Regions from separate parts of the Paenibacillus sp. FSL K6-0108 genome, predicted to be linked through region 2. Evidence: predicted binding sites of a transcription regulator. Region 2 holds the regulator's gene; each other region holds the start of a gene.
What was found. The regulator LexA, encoded in region 2, represses DNA repair genes until DNA is damaged. The targets are predictions, from matches to a motif close to CGAACATATGTTCG.

Region 1 (4,292 bases), 1.9 Mb from region 2:
TCAAGTGTACATGTCTCCACGCACTATCCGCCGTCTCCGACGAACCCATAATCATGAATGGTATAAATCTTCAAAAACAGAAACCGCTTTTTTGGAAGGAAAAAGGGTTGTCCATTTCTTACAGACTCATGTCCATTTTAGTATTTGACGAAAGAAATTGTCAAGAGAATGCGGTATTGTGAGTCCAGTCTGCTAATCCCATAACAACGCTTCGCCATCTTCGTGGTCTTGTTCCTCGTCTTCTTCAATTAAACAATTTACGACTCGACGTACCATATCCATGGAAAAACCTCGTCTCATCAAGAAGGGAAGCGTTTTACGTTTCTTCTCCTGGATGTCTCCTTTGACCTGATTCCATTTTTTGCGTCCTGCGGTTAGAGCTGTTTCAAATTCCGTATCTGTACTTACACCTTCCAGTGCTTGGGCAATCAGTTCATTGGCAATGCCCTTCTGACGAAGCTCTTGCCTTATCCACAGTTTTCCCTTCCGCTGGCCCTCCATACGCTGGCGTGTCCATTCCTTCGCAAACAGTTCATCATCGACCAAATTCTCCCGCTCAAGCCGATCCAGAGCCTCTTCAATTAACGGTGCAGCAAACTCCTTCTGACGAAGCTTCTGACTTAATTCGTGGCGTGTACGGGGTTTATGTTCGAGATATCGCAAAGACTGCACATACGTCCGCTGTCGCTCGTCAGCTATGATAATCTCTTCCAAGTCTTTTTTCATAAAGGTATTCCCTCGGGTCATCCGATATTTAATCATTACATCTTCAAGCACCGTAATTGAATATAAACCAAAGGTAATTCGATAACGAGCCTCTCTACTCTTCGTTCGTTCAACTCGTGTAATGGTAAGTTCTTCGTTATCCGGGAATTGGGAAATACCCTCCAGCTTGGCTTCTTCATTTAAATCTTCATGTTGATCCATCTTGGTCTCCCCTTCACGTTTGTTTCTCCAAATATGCTAAACATATCTTCTACGAAGATAGCGTACAAATACAAAAGGCCGGGATCCTAACCCGGCCTCATCCTTATCAGTAAGCGTGCCAACAGCCTCTGTCCACTGGGACAGAGGCTGTTGGACAGCATGAGAACACCTTCCCCCTTAGCTAAAGGTTGAGCTAAGCTCAATCAGATCATTCCGGGAGTCTGGAGAATTACTCGTTAATTTCAAACAATTCTTGTTCTTCAGCTGCTTCTTTTTGCTGATCTTCCGTTGTAGGTACAGGAACTGCAGTAGTTAGATTGCTGGCTTCACGAATTTTTTGTTCAATTACTTGAGCAATCTCTGCATGCTCTTTCATGAACTGCTTCGCGTTCTCACGTCCTTGACCTAAACGCTCACCCTCGTAAGAGTACCATGCACCGCTTTTGTTCACGATATCCAGCTCTGTACCAATATCAATGATACTGCCTTCTCTTGAAATACCTTCACCGTACATAATATCCACTTCGGCTTGTTTAAACGGTGGCGCCACTTTATTTTTTACAACTTTGATACGAGTACGGTTACCGATGATGTCATTGCCTGATTTAATACTCTCAATACGACGTACATCCAGACGTACTGTAGAGTAGAATTTCAGGGCACGACCACCAGGTGTTGTCTCCGGGTTACCAAACATAACACCGACTTTTTCACGAAGCTGGTTGATAAAGATTGCGATGGTTTTGGATTTGCTGATTGCACCAGACAGTTTACGCAACGCCTGAGACATCAGACGGGCTTGCAAACCGACATGGGAATCGCCCATTTCACCTTCAATTTCCGCTTTGGGTACCAAGGCGGCAACCGAGTCAATAACGACAATATCTACAGCCCCACTACGTACAAGCGCTTCTGCGATTTCAAGCCCTTGCTCACCCGTATCTGGCTGGGACAGAAGCAACTCATCAATGTTAACACCCAGTTTGCTTGCGTAATTAGGGTCAAGCGCATGCTCAGCATCGATAAATGCTGCTTGTCCACCAACACGTTGCACCTCGGCAATCGCGTGCAATGCTACAGTGGTTTTACCGGAAGATTCCGGTCCATATATTTCAACAATACGGCCTTTGGGCAAGCCGCCTGTTCCTAATGCAATATCCAAAGCTAAGGAACCACTGGGAATTATTTCCACATTCATATGAGTGGACTCACCCAGTTTCATGATGGATCCTTTACCAAATTGCTTCTCTATTTGACGGAGCGCCATATCAAGCGCGGCACGACGGTCTGACAATAAGCTCACACCCTTTACTGTTTATAAGATAATGATACCTTGTTTTAACACGTTTGCCAAGCTTTTTTTCGAACATACATTCGTTTTTTTTATAAAGGCCGAGGCGCCTCTTCCTCTGGGAAACCTTCCATTAAACAGAAAAAAGAACCGTAAACAAGGCTGTTACGCCTAATTCTGCGGTTCTTCCGTCTTCCTTTATTATACTTGTTTGCCTATACAAATGCAATCCGGACTATGAATTAGTCCATTTCCACAAGTTTGCGCCACAAACGATAAAGAATCGCTTTTGCTGAACGAATCCGAACTGTTTCCCGGTTGCCATTAATGCGCAGTTCATGAATTTCCGTTTCTTGACCACGTTGAGCCAGACCAATGAAAACAAGTCCTGGCGGTTTGCGTTCGGAATAACCGGGGCCGGCCACACCTGTAACCGACAGACCGAAGTCCGCATCCCCAATCATGCGAATCTGCTCTGCCAGCACTTTGGCCACTTCCGGACTGACCGCGCCCGGTGCATCTTCACCTTCGAGATAGGCATGTGGCACATGAAGCAGTTTTTCCTTGATTTCATTGGAGTAACATACAATTCCGCCCTTAAGCATCGACGCACTGCCAGGGACTGATGTCAGACTCTGCATGACGAGCCCTCCCGTGCAGCTCTCAGCCGCACTAAGGGTCAGACCCATATCAGACATCATGGTTACAATTGTGTACTCTATAGGCACATCCTCGTTCGCGTAGAGATGCTCCGGCAAGCGTTCCCGAATCTGAACTTCCATTGCATCCAGCTTCAGCATCGCTTCACTCTCACTTGGAGCCTTGGTGGATATGCGTACTGTAACTTCTCCCTCACTTGCATAAGGAGCAATGGTAGGATCTGTCTGTGTATCAATTAGATCCAGGAGCCGGTCTTCCAATGCCGATTCGCCAATACCTGCAAACTTCAGCATTTTGGAGTAAATCGGCATTTCTTCTGTCAGCACATGCTGGAACAACCATGGCTTAACTTCCTGTTCAAACATAGGTATCAGCTCTTTCGGTGGTCCAGGCATAACGACATAATGCTTGCCATTGTCGGAAATCGCATTCCCTGCGGCAAGGCCTGTTTCGTTTGCCAGCGGTGTCCCGCCCTCTATAACAATCGCCTGACGACGATTGTTTTCAGTCATGTCCACATTGCGATTCCGGAAGAAGCTCTCAATTTTGTCCATAGCCATCCGATCTATATGCAGCTTGCGATTCAAGACTGCCGCAATCGCATCCTTGGTCAGGTCATCCTGTGTAGGCCCGATGCCCCCGGAAAATAAAATGACGTCTGCACGACCCTGAGCGATACGAATGGCGTCACAAAGTCGATTTAGATTATCACCAACCACCGTTTGGAAATACACATCAATCCCGATTGCAGCCAATTCACGGGATAGATATCGAGCATTGGTATTCACAATTTGTCCAAGCAACAATTCTGTGCCAACTGCGATGATTTCTGCCTTCATTCAGCATCCTCCTGTAAACGTGATGAGTGATCAAAGGGCAATAGGATGATTTCCTATTGCCCTTTGTACAAATGATTTCTTCCTGCTACCCATTTATCCTCAAACCGTTATGCTTTTGATAATTGAAGCAAATTTTTGTTTTTGATAAAGTAATCAATGCCTGACCAAATCGTAATAATCGCTGCGGCCCAAACGGCAATAATATCCATATGAATACCCGTGAACGAGAACGGAAAATTATTCAACAGCAGCAGCACAATCGCCACAATTTGCACGACGGTCTTCAATTTGCCCCAGGCACTTGCCGCAACAACCGAACCATCCAATAATGCAATCTGACGCAAGCCGGTAACCGCAAACTCACGACTAATGATGACCACAGCAATCCAGGAATCCAACTTGCCCATCTCCACAAGCGAAATCAGCACCGCAGTAACCAATAACTTGTCAGCCAGTGGATCAAGCAATTTGCCCAGGTTGGTAACCATATTATTTTTCCGCGCCAGATAGCCATCAATTCCATCGGTGCTTGCTGCAATAATAAAAATGACTGCAGCAATCAACTGATTATACGG
Region 2 (4,292 bases):
GTGTATTCGAACCCATTAATCTTCAAGAGTTAATGAGCCACGAGTATGATGATGCAGCTTACCCTCCAATCACGAAAGCCTTTCAGTACTTGCATATTCATGCTAGCTTCTTTAAAACACTAATTTGTTCGGGAGCTCCAACAGAATTAAGAGAGCGACTCCAATATTTGGTGGGCACACGAATGTTTGAAAATTTAACAAAAGATCCAGCCTATATGTTTTCTGACTATGCAATTGCTTATTTAGGAAATGCACAGTTTGGAATTATTCAGCACTGGTTTATGACAAATCGTGCAATTTCACCAGAAGATATAGCGAGGATATTAACCGGATTTATCCGCAAATCTCCGTGTCTTGTTCAATGAGGATTACTGAGGAATTTCAAATTTGAAGAGCACCAGTTCAATTTTTGAACTGGTGCTCTCATTATTAATGACTTTAAGAATGTAGCAGTTTAAGCATTGCAGAAACAGTCCCTACATGACTGATTTCATGCATCACACTCGAAAGAATTAAATCTCCTACGGATTCGGCTTTTAAAAAATTCCCCTCTACAGACACTCCAAGTTTATTATTAAATAAATCATGGATCCGATCTGGCTGCTCCCTCAATTGGGCTACTAAAAAATCCCATTCAGGAGCGTTTTCCCGCCATTCCGTTGGCCTGGTACCACTTCCAAAAAAGTCTTTGTAATACACAGGAAGGTTTGAATTTACCCTCCCCATAGAACCTGGCTACTTCTTTACTTAAGCCAAATTAAGTAATTATTATCAAACTAAAGAATTTCAACTATTCAAAAGCTGAACACGTGTTAATAAAGGCTATAAAACCAATTATGAATAATTGTGATTAGAAGGTCAATAAACATTAAAGACCGTATGTTGATTAAGTGACACCGGGCCAAAATGACATAAACATTTTCAGACGCTCTAAGTGACGACTAGATACACTCTACTTTGGAGTCGGATCAATCACATTCCATGGTAGCATCAATCAAAAAAACAACCTTACTTGTATCTTCAAAAACCTTTCAACTGTTCATTCCAACATGGTAGTTTGCTCCTGATTCCAATGCTTGTGATATCGATGGATGGACTGCCCACATATGCGCTATCATTGCGCTAAGTGGAAGGGGTTCTTACCATGGTCAGCAGAGTTCGATTTTTCTCTCATCATAAGAGCGTGCTCAAACGCAGCAAATAAATCATGATAAGCTATGCGCAGAAAAAGAGGTTGTCCTGATGAACAGGACAACCTCTTTGTGTATTTCACTATGATACGAACCATCTGGCCAACTTTAATCCCTATTAATGAATATCACGGAAAAGGCCAATGACTTTGCCCAGAATGCTAACGTGTTTCAAACGCAAAGGTTCAAAAGTCGAATTTTCCGGTTGAAGACGAATATGATCTTTCTCTTTGTAGAATGTTTTCACAGTCGCTTCATCATCTTCAGTCATGGCTACTACGATATCGCCGTTATCCGCAGTTTGCTGCTGACGTACAATAACATAATCTCCGTTAACAATGCCTGCTTCAACCATACTGTCTCCCACGACCGAAAGCATAAATACTTTCTGATCGCCTACATAATGCGTAGGAAGAGGGAAGTAATCTTCGATATTTTCTGTTGCTGTGATCGGGACCCCTGCAGTAACTTTACCCACGACAGGAATGCGGGCAACGCTGTGAGCAAACTGATGTGAATGCTCTGACTCTTCCTGGCTGAGAAGTTCAATGGCTCTTGGTTTGGTTGGGTCACGTCTAATCAGACCTTTCTTCTCCAAACGATCCAGATGTCCATGTACTGTAGAGCTGGAAGCCAACCCAACGGCTTCACCAATTTCGCGTACGGAAGGAGGATACCCCTTCAACCGGACTTCATTGCGTATAAACTCCAGAATAGCCTGTTGCCTGCTGGATATCTTCGACATACCGTATCAACCCCATTTTAGTAACGTTTGGGAAAATTATAACATAGAACCTCCGTTCGTACAAACATAAGTTCTAAATAAACTGCCATAAAATCAATGTTTTTTTTGCAAATTGAGATAAAAATGTTCTTCGAGTCCAATCAAATACTGCAAATGACAGTTTCCATACAATAGAGGAAAGATAATAGAAGATAGGATCTGAAAAAAAAGCGAACAATTGTTCTAAAAAGTTATTGTACAAAACAGATGTTCGTGTTATATTGATTTCAACAGATAGGAACAAACGTTTGGAGGTCAATAATAATGAGATATTCTACTTATCAAAGTATTTACGAACCGGTTAATACAGAAGTGGTTAAAACAAACATAGGGAACTTCAAGAAGCTGTTTACGAAAGGTAAAACTCCAACATGGATTTTGAAATTGGTAATTGTATCGTTAATTATATTCGTTGGGTGCAGCACAGTACTTACTGTGTTCGCAGGTAATGAGAGCGATCTGTTGCCTGGAAATAAGGTTGCAGTCTCAGAAGGCGATACGCTGTGGAGCATATCGCTGAATCACAAACCTGAAAGTATGGATACACGTATATATATAGAAGCAATTAAGAAAGTGAATCAACTTCACTCAACTTCAATACAGGTGGGGCAAGTCTTAACACTGCCTCAATTCACAGAATAAACTGCACATCCATACGCGCTAATGCGTGTCAGCTTGACAAGCTGCCCTTATCATGTCAAAGTTAATATGACTTTGTATTTTTGGAGGGGACAAGCTTGGATATAGATAGTCTGGTAGCACGTATTAATGAATTGGCCCGTAAGCAAAAATCCACTGGATTGACAGAGGAAGAACTCACTGAACGTGCCAAGCTTAGAGAAATCTATTTGAATAACATTCGAAGCAATTTCAGACAACAACTGGATTCGATTGAAATTGTAGATGATGAGAATGATCAAGGCCACCAAGGCAAACTCAAACATTAAGGAAACCTAATGATATCAATATGATATTTAGGTTTCCTTAATGTTATTTAGAGATTGCAAACTATAGGGGGAAATGTTGGTTTACAGTAATGTAAGCCGATACAAAGAACATCTAAGGGGGGGATTCTCATGTCGCGTTCGTTCGAGAGAACGGTTCGGAAAAATTCTAAGCAGTTGAATCAGCAACGCAAAAAGAACGGTCAACCGGTTTCCGGGACACCAGGTGAAGACGTATTTAAAGGACGCAGCCTTCTGTTTCCTATTTTTCTGATCGGACTAGCATTTCTGTACCTCTTTATGAGTACGTTTCTTGTCAAAGCTCCGATGACCACCTGGGACTGGGTGACCATGTTGCTGTATGTATTTTTGGCAGTTATCTTCATGCTTCGTCGTCCTTATGTCAAAATAGGAAGTAATCGGATTTTGACGACCAAGGGGAACCGTGAGCGTTCAATTGGAGTCGACGATATTGTGAAATTCAGAATTGAGCCAGGTACGGTTGTGATTGAGCATAATGCACGGGGTAAGAGATGGGTGTTTACCAAACTGCTCAATCGTTATGATACAGATGCCATTACTGAACGTCTTCTGAAATTCGCCAAAGCACATCAGATCACTGTGGAAACATACGAGAAAAAGTAATTATTGCATAAAGGGGAAGATGACCGAAATGGCGTTAAAAGCGATTTTGTTCGACCTGGATGATACTTTGCTGTGGGATGAGCGCAGTGTTCGAGAAGCTTTTCATGAGACTTGCCTGTTCGCTGCTCAAGAAACGGGTATTAAACCGGAAGAACTTGAAGATGCTGTTCGTAATGAGGCACGCAATCTGTATGAGTCTTATGAAACTTTTTCGTTTACGAAAATGATTGGCATTAACCCGTTTGAAGGTCTTTGGGCCAACTTTACGGGTGGGGATCAACCGGAGTTTCGTCAGTTGGAGCAGCTTGCACCTGCATATCGTAAAGAGTCATGGCGTCGTGGCTTATTGAAACTTGGTGTTGATCGTGAAGATCTGGCGGAACGACTTGCCTCACAATTTGGGGCAGAGCGGAGATCAAGACCTCATGTCTATGAAGAAACGATGGAAACGTTGAGTCATCTACAAGGGAAGTTCAAGCTTTTGCTTTTAACCAACGGCTGTCCTGCTTTACAACAAGAGAAGCTTGATGGCGTTCCTGAATTGGCTCCTTTTTTTGACGAAATTATCATCTCGGGTACGTTCGGCAAAGGAAAACCTGATCCTTCGATCTTCGAGCACGCATTGAGTAAGCTGGGAGTACAACCTGAGGAAAGTATGATGGTTGGAGATAAACTTACGACTGACATTCGTGGAGCACTATCGGCTGGCATTAAGTCTGTTTGGATCAA
Region 3 (4,292 bases), 790 kb from region 2:
ACGATATCCTTCAGCTTCCGGAAGATGTAACCATACCGTTTCGTGCTAAGCAAAATCTCTCCCTGCAACTGTGGTGCAATCTGCTCCACAGTGTGCTCCGCTTCCTTGCGACATTCATCTGGAGACAGACTGCCCCAGCTGCGATTCTGCTCACGCAAACGTATGGCAAGCTGACTCAAGGCAGCATGGAACAATTGTCCAATATCAGGAGCTTGCAAGCGGTACAACTGGCGCTCTTTCAGTCGCAGCCCATGGGAAGCAAAATGGGAGAACGCACACGCTACAAAACGCTCCATTCGGGAGACACTCGTCCTTACCTCTGTACCATATAATCTACGACTCGTAGCGGTACGAAGAGGTAACGCCCGATTGCGATAAAAGACAGATCCAAGCAATTGCTCCAGCCGAGGTCTGCTCATCTCCTGAGAGACATGCCAGTTATAGATCGCCCACCACATTTCAGGAATATCTTCTCCACGACGCCATCTGCGCAATTGTCCGATGAGATAAGAGAGGCTCTGACTAGGATGGTTAACATAAGACCAGTGTACCTCTTTATCATCCGTAACCGGTGGCTGGGCAAGTAATGGCTGCTCATGCAGACCAAACATCTTCCGTACATGTCGTACAATTTCCGAGGGCAGTAGTGTTTTCCCTTCATCATCTGCGACAGGATAACTCAGCCACAACTGCTGGCTCGCCGCGGTCAGGGCGGTGTATATCAAGAAGCGTTCGTCCAGCATTTGTCTTGTGGCTCCCGGCCCAAGCCCCAGTCCTCTCTCTGTCAATAACAGCCGTTCCTGCTCCGTTAATACGCCATCATCCTGAGGCACAGCAGGCAGTTCACCATCTACTGCACCCAGAATAAATACGTACTTGATACCCTGAAGACGTGTACGATCCATCGATCCAACCAACACTTGATCAAGCGCTGGAGGAACAAGTCCCAGCTTAAGTTCGGTTAATCCGGTCTCCATTAGCCCGGCAAACAGATCGATATCCAGCCGTTCGGCCCCCATCATATCAACCATCTGATCTAATAGATCTAGGACAGCACCCCACATTTGACGATGCTCTCTCGACCGTTCCGGGTCACCCTGGGCCTTGGCTTCTGCAGACATCTGATCCAGCTTCCAGGGAATCTCGGCATCTTCCAGCAACCTGTAAAGCGCCGCACATTGGTCTTTAGCTGTCTTTGCCTTGCTCATTCGTTTCTCAAAAGCACCCAGTGGATCAACAATCACCGTTCGGCATTTTTCCATTAAGTACAGCATTTGTTCCCGGCCCCGGCTGCGGACATCCTGATCGTTGTCTTCCAGGGACAGGCTGGGTACATACTTCCATGGCTTGCCATCTGTCCAGCGGTATCCGTGAATTCCGCAAGCCAAAATATAATTTTCGAGTTGGTCCATATCTTCACGCGTGATGGAACCGTCCCGTGGAAGCAGCAGATCCGTTTTCACGCAGCGAAATACATCCTCATAACGCCAGCGGCGGCGAACGATATCGAGTGCTGAACGAATAAATTCCGATAATGGATGATGTAGTTCATTTCTTCTCCGATCCAGAAAGACAGGCACGCCATAGTCCCTGAACAGGGGCTCAGCAATGTCGGCATATGTATCCAACTGACGAACAAGCACTGCCATATCTCGATAACGCGCACCTTCAGCTTGCGCCAGACGACGCATCTCACGAAGTGCTCCTTCCATCTCAGCCCGCCGGTTCTCAGCTGCATAAAGCCTGACACCTGCATCACGTCCCTCACTCTTCCAGCGAACTCTGCGATCAAAGCCAGCCTCCAAATGCGCCGGCCCAGGACTGCCTTCATATCTTGGCAAAACTTCCGGTTGAAGCACGGTTGTTTCATTAAGAACTCCCAGATCTTCAGCCATGCCTTTGAGACGTGCGTATGCAGTCGCTGTGGGATGGAACAGCTCCAATTCTCCAGGAAGTGCGCCGTGATCGTAAGCACGATCCAATGTCAATGCAATTGTAACGGAAGAAGCTTGCAGCATCAGTCTTCCAATGACACTCATTTCCTGTGGGGTAAATCCCTGAAATCCATCAATCCAGATCTGTGCATCTTGCAGCATTGTGCTCTCTGGTAATCGCTCTGTCAGTTCAGTCAACGTGTCTTCATCATCGATATATAGTTCGGTTAATTCCTTTTCATAGTCACGGTATATAAGTAGCAAGTCATGCAGCTTGTCTCCCAGAATCGGTGCAGAAGAAGATGTATTCCATGCGGAAAGTCCTTCTTCCAGTGAAGTAGGGTCAAGCTCATAACGTTTAAACTCACTGTATAAATCATTTAAGTCCCCTATAAATCCCAGCTGACTGCCCGATGCTCCAAACAGCTTCAATTCTTCCTTACGACGCTGGAGCACTTTGTAGAGCAGCATTTTTTTGCCTTCAGCTCCAATGGGAATACGAGCAGAACCACCTGCCTCCTGCATTACCCGATAGGCCAATCGGCGAAAACCAAGCACTTCAGCACGCATGGTACCTTTAATAGCACCTGAAGAAACCAGTGACTGTTCGGTTCGAAACGAACTCTGTTCCGGGACGAGCAGAATCAGTGGTTTACCTTGCGGTTCCTTTTGAAGCAGGGTTGTGATTTCCCGGGTAATCAGCGCACTCTTACCGCTGCCTGCCCGGCCAATAATAAAGCGTACAGACATGTTTAATCCTCCAAATCATCACGAACAAGATTTTAATTCCCAGTATAACATATCTGACTTGGTTCGGAACATACGTTTGCCACTATCAGGCAATTCCGATGACATCTGTGCAGCATAGAAAAAAGCCCGCAGCTTATGAAAACTGTGGGCTCTTTGCGTAAATGCTGTTCGATTTAAATGGAAATCGTTCGATTAATTCTTTTTGCTGCGCACTTCGAAGATGGCAAATTTCAGGTAATGACCTTCGTCAACGCCCAAAATTTGTGGGTGGTCCTTACCAGCTGCTTTCCAGTCGATTAAACGCAGCACTTTGCCTGCATCCTCGGCTGCATCCGCAATGGTTTCCAAAAAAAGATCCGGACGCATGTGGTATGAACAGCTTGCCGTTACCAGATACCCGCCTTCATTTACCAGCTTCATTCCTTGAAGATTGATGTCCTTATAACCACGGCATGCACCTTTGACTGCTGATTTCGTTTTGGCAAAGGCTGGCGGATCGAGGATGACCACATCAAATGTTTTGCCACCGGCTGCAAGCGCTTTGGACGTATCCACTTTCTGTTCGCCAGCACGCGCACGTACGTTACGCTCATCGAGGCCTTTCACCTGCTCACGCAAGTATTGGAATGCATCCGCAACGACAAATTCGACCCGGTCAGTGAAACCGTTCAGCTCAACGTTGGTCCGTGCACTTTCAATCGCATGCTCTGAGATATCAAGGCATGTTACTTTTTTGGCTCCATATTTGCAGGCGTTCAATGTGAAGCTGCCTGTGTGGGAGAAACATTCCAGCACAGTGGCTCCGTCCCAATAAGGGAACGTCACAACCTTGCCGCTTTTATTGACAGGAAGCAACTGCTGCGTACCATCCTGCTCGGTCTGTTGGAGCGTAATGCCACTCTTGTAACCCCAACCCTTCATAAGCGGTTCGATGGCTGCACGATTCTCACGTTGGTCGAAGAAATACCCTGTCTTCTGGCCTTCCACGATATCCACCTTAATGAGCAATCCGTTCTCTGTTACCGTGACATGCCGCGGACAATCCCCGTACAACGGTCCTTTCGTCTGCTCCAAGCCTTCCAGTTCACGAATGGACACATCACTGCGTTCATAGATGCCTTCTGGCTGCATCACTTCAACAAGAGCTTGTACGATCGCTTCGCGGCAGCGGTCCATGCCGAGTGTGAGCAACTGAACAACGAGGATGCTGCCAAAACGGTCAACGATCAGACCTGGCAGAAAATCAGCTTCCCCATAAACGAGACGGTATGCCTCCCCATCCTGGATAAACCGCTCCCGGTGGCGCAAGCAATCGCGGAAACGCGCTGCAAAAAACGCGGTGTCCATCTGTTCAAACTCCAAAGGCTGATAGGCCACGACTCTAACTGTGATTTGAGATGCAGGATTATAGTATCCTGTCGCGAGATAGCGACCTTGGTGATTCAATACGTTCACCAGATCTCCCGGCTCGGGGTTTCCTTCAACAGAGGCAATTTCATTGTTATATATCCATGGATGTGCATGTTCAAGCCGCTTTTTGCGGCTGCGTTCCAGTGTAACTGATGGCAAGATAGATCCACTTCTTTCATAGTTAGTTGTTTAAAAGAT

Region 1: a site for LexA is predicted at 2,291-2,304, ahead of recA (recombinase RecA). Genes of this name have one in related genera too.
Region 3: a site for LexA is predicted at 2,750-2,763, ahead of addB (helicase-exonuclease AddAB subunit AddB). Genes of this name have one in related genera too.

What each region holds. Positions count from the first base shown of each region.
Region 1 covers NZ_CP150288.1:2,745,402-2,749,693, reverse strand. The annotation lists gene MHB49_RS12705 (regulatory protein RecX) at 193-927, opposite strand; gene recA (recombinase RecA) at 1,157-2,221, opposite strand; gene MHB49_RS12695 (competence/damage-inducible protein A) at 2,461-3,717, opposite strand; gene pgsA (CDP-diacylglycerol--glycerol-3-phosphate 3-phosphatidyltransferase) at 3,825-4,292, opposite strand, start outside.
Region 2 covers NZ_CP150288.1:4,654,244-4,658,535, reverse strand. The annotation lists gene MHB49_RS20925 (TetR/AcrR family transcriptional regulator) at 1-365, shown strand, start outside; gene MHB49_RS20920 (hypothetical protein) at 439-726, opposite strand; gene lexA (transcriptional repressor LexA) at 1,309-1,935, opposite strand; gene MHB49_RS20910 (LysM peptidoglycan-binding domain-containing protein) at 2,239-2,616, shown strand; gene MHB49_RS20905 (DUF896 domain-containing protein) at 2,712-2,921, shown strand; gene MHB49_RS20900 (hypothetical protein) at 3,051-3,563, shown strand; gene MHB49_RS20895 (HAD family hydrolase) at 3,592-4,292, shown strand, end outside.
Region 3 covers NZ_CP150288.1:5,442,597-5,446,888, forward strand. The annotation lists gene addB (helicase-exonuclease AddAB subunit AddB) at 1-2,684, opposite strand, end outside; gene MHB49_RS24795 (class I SAM-dependent rRNA methyltransferase) at 2,877-4,253, opposite strand.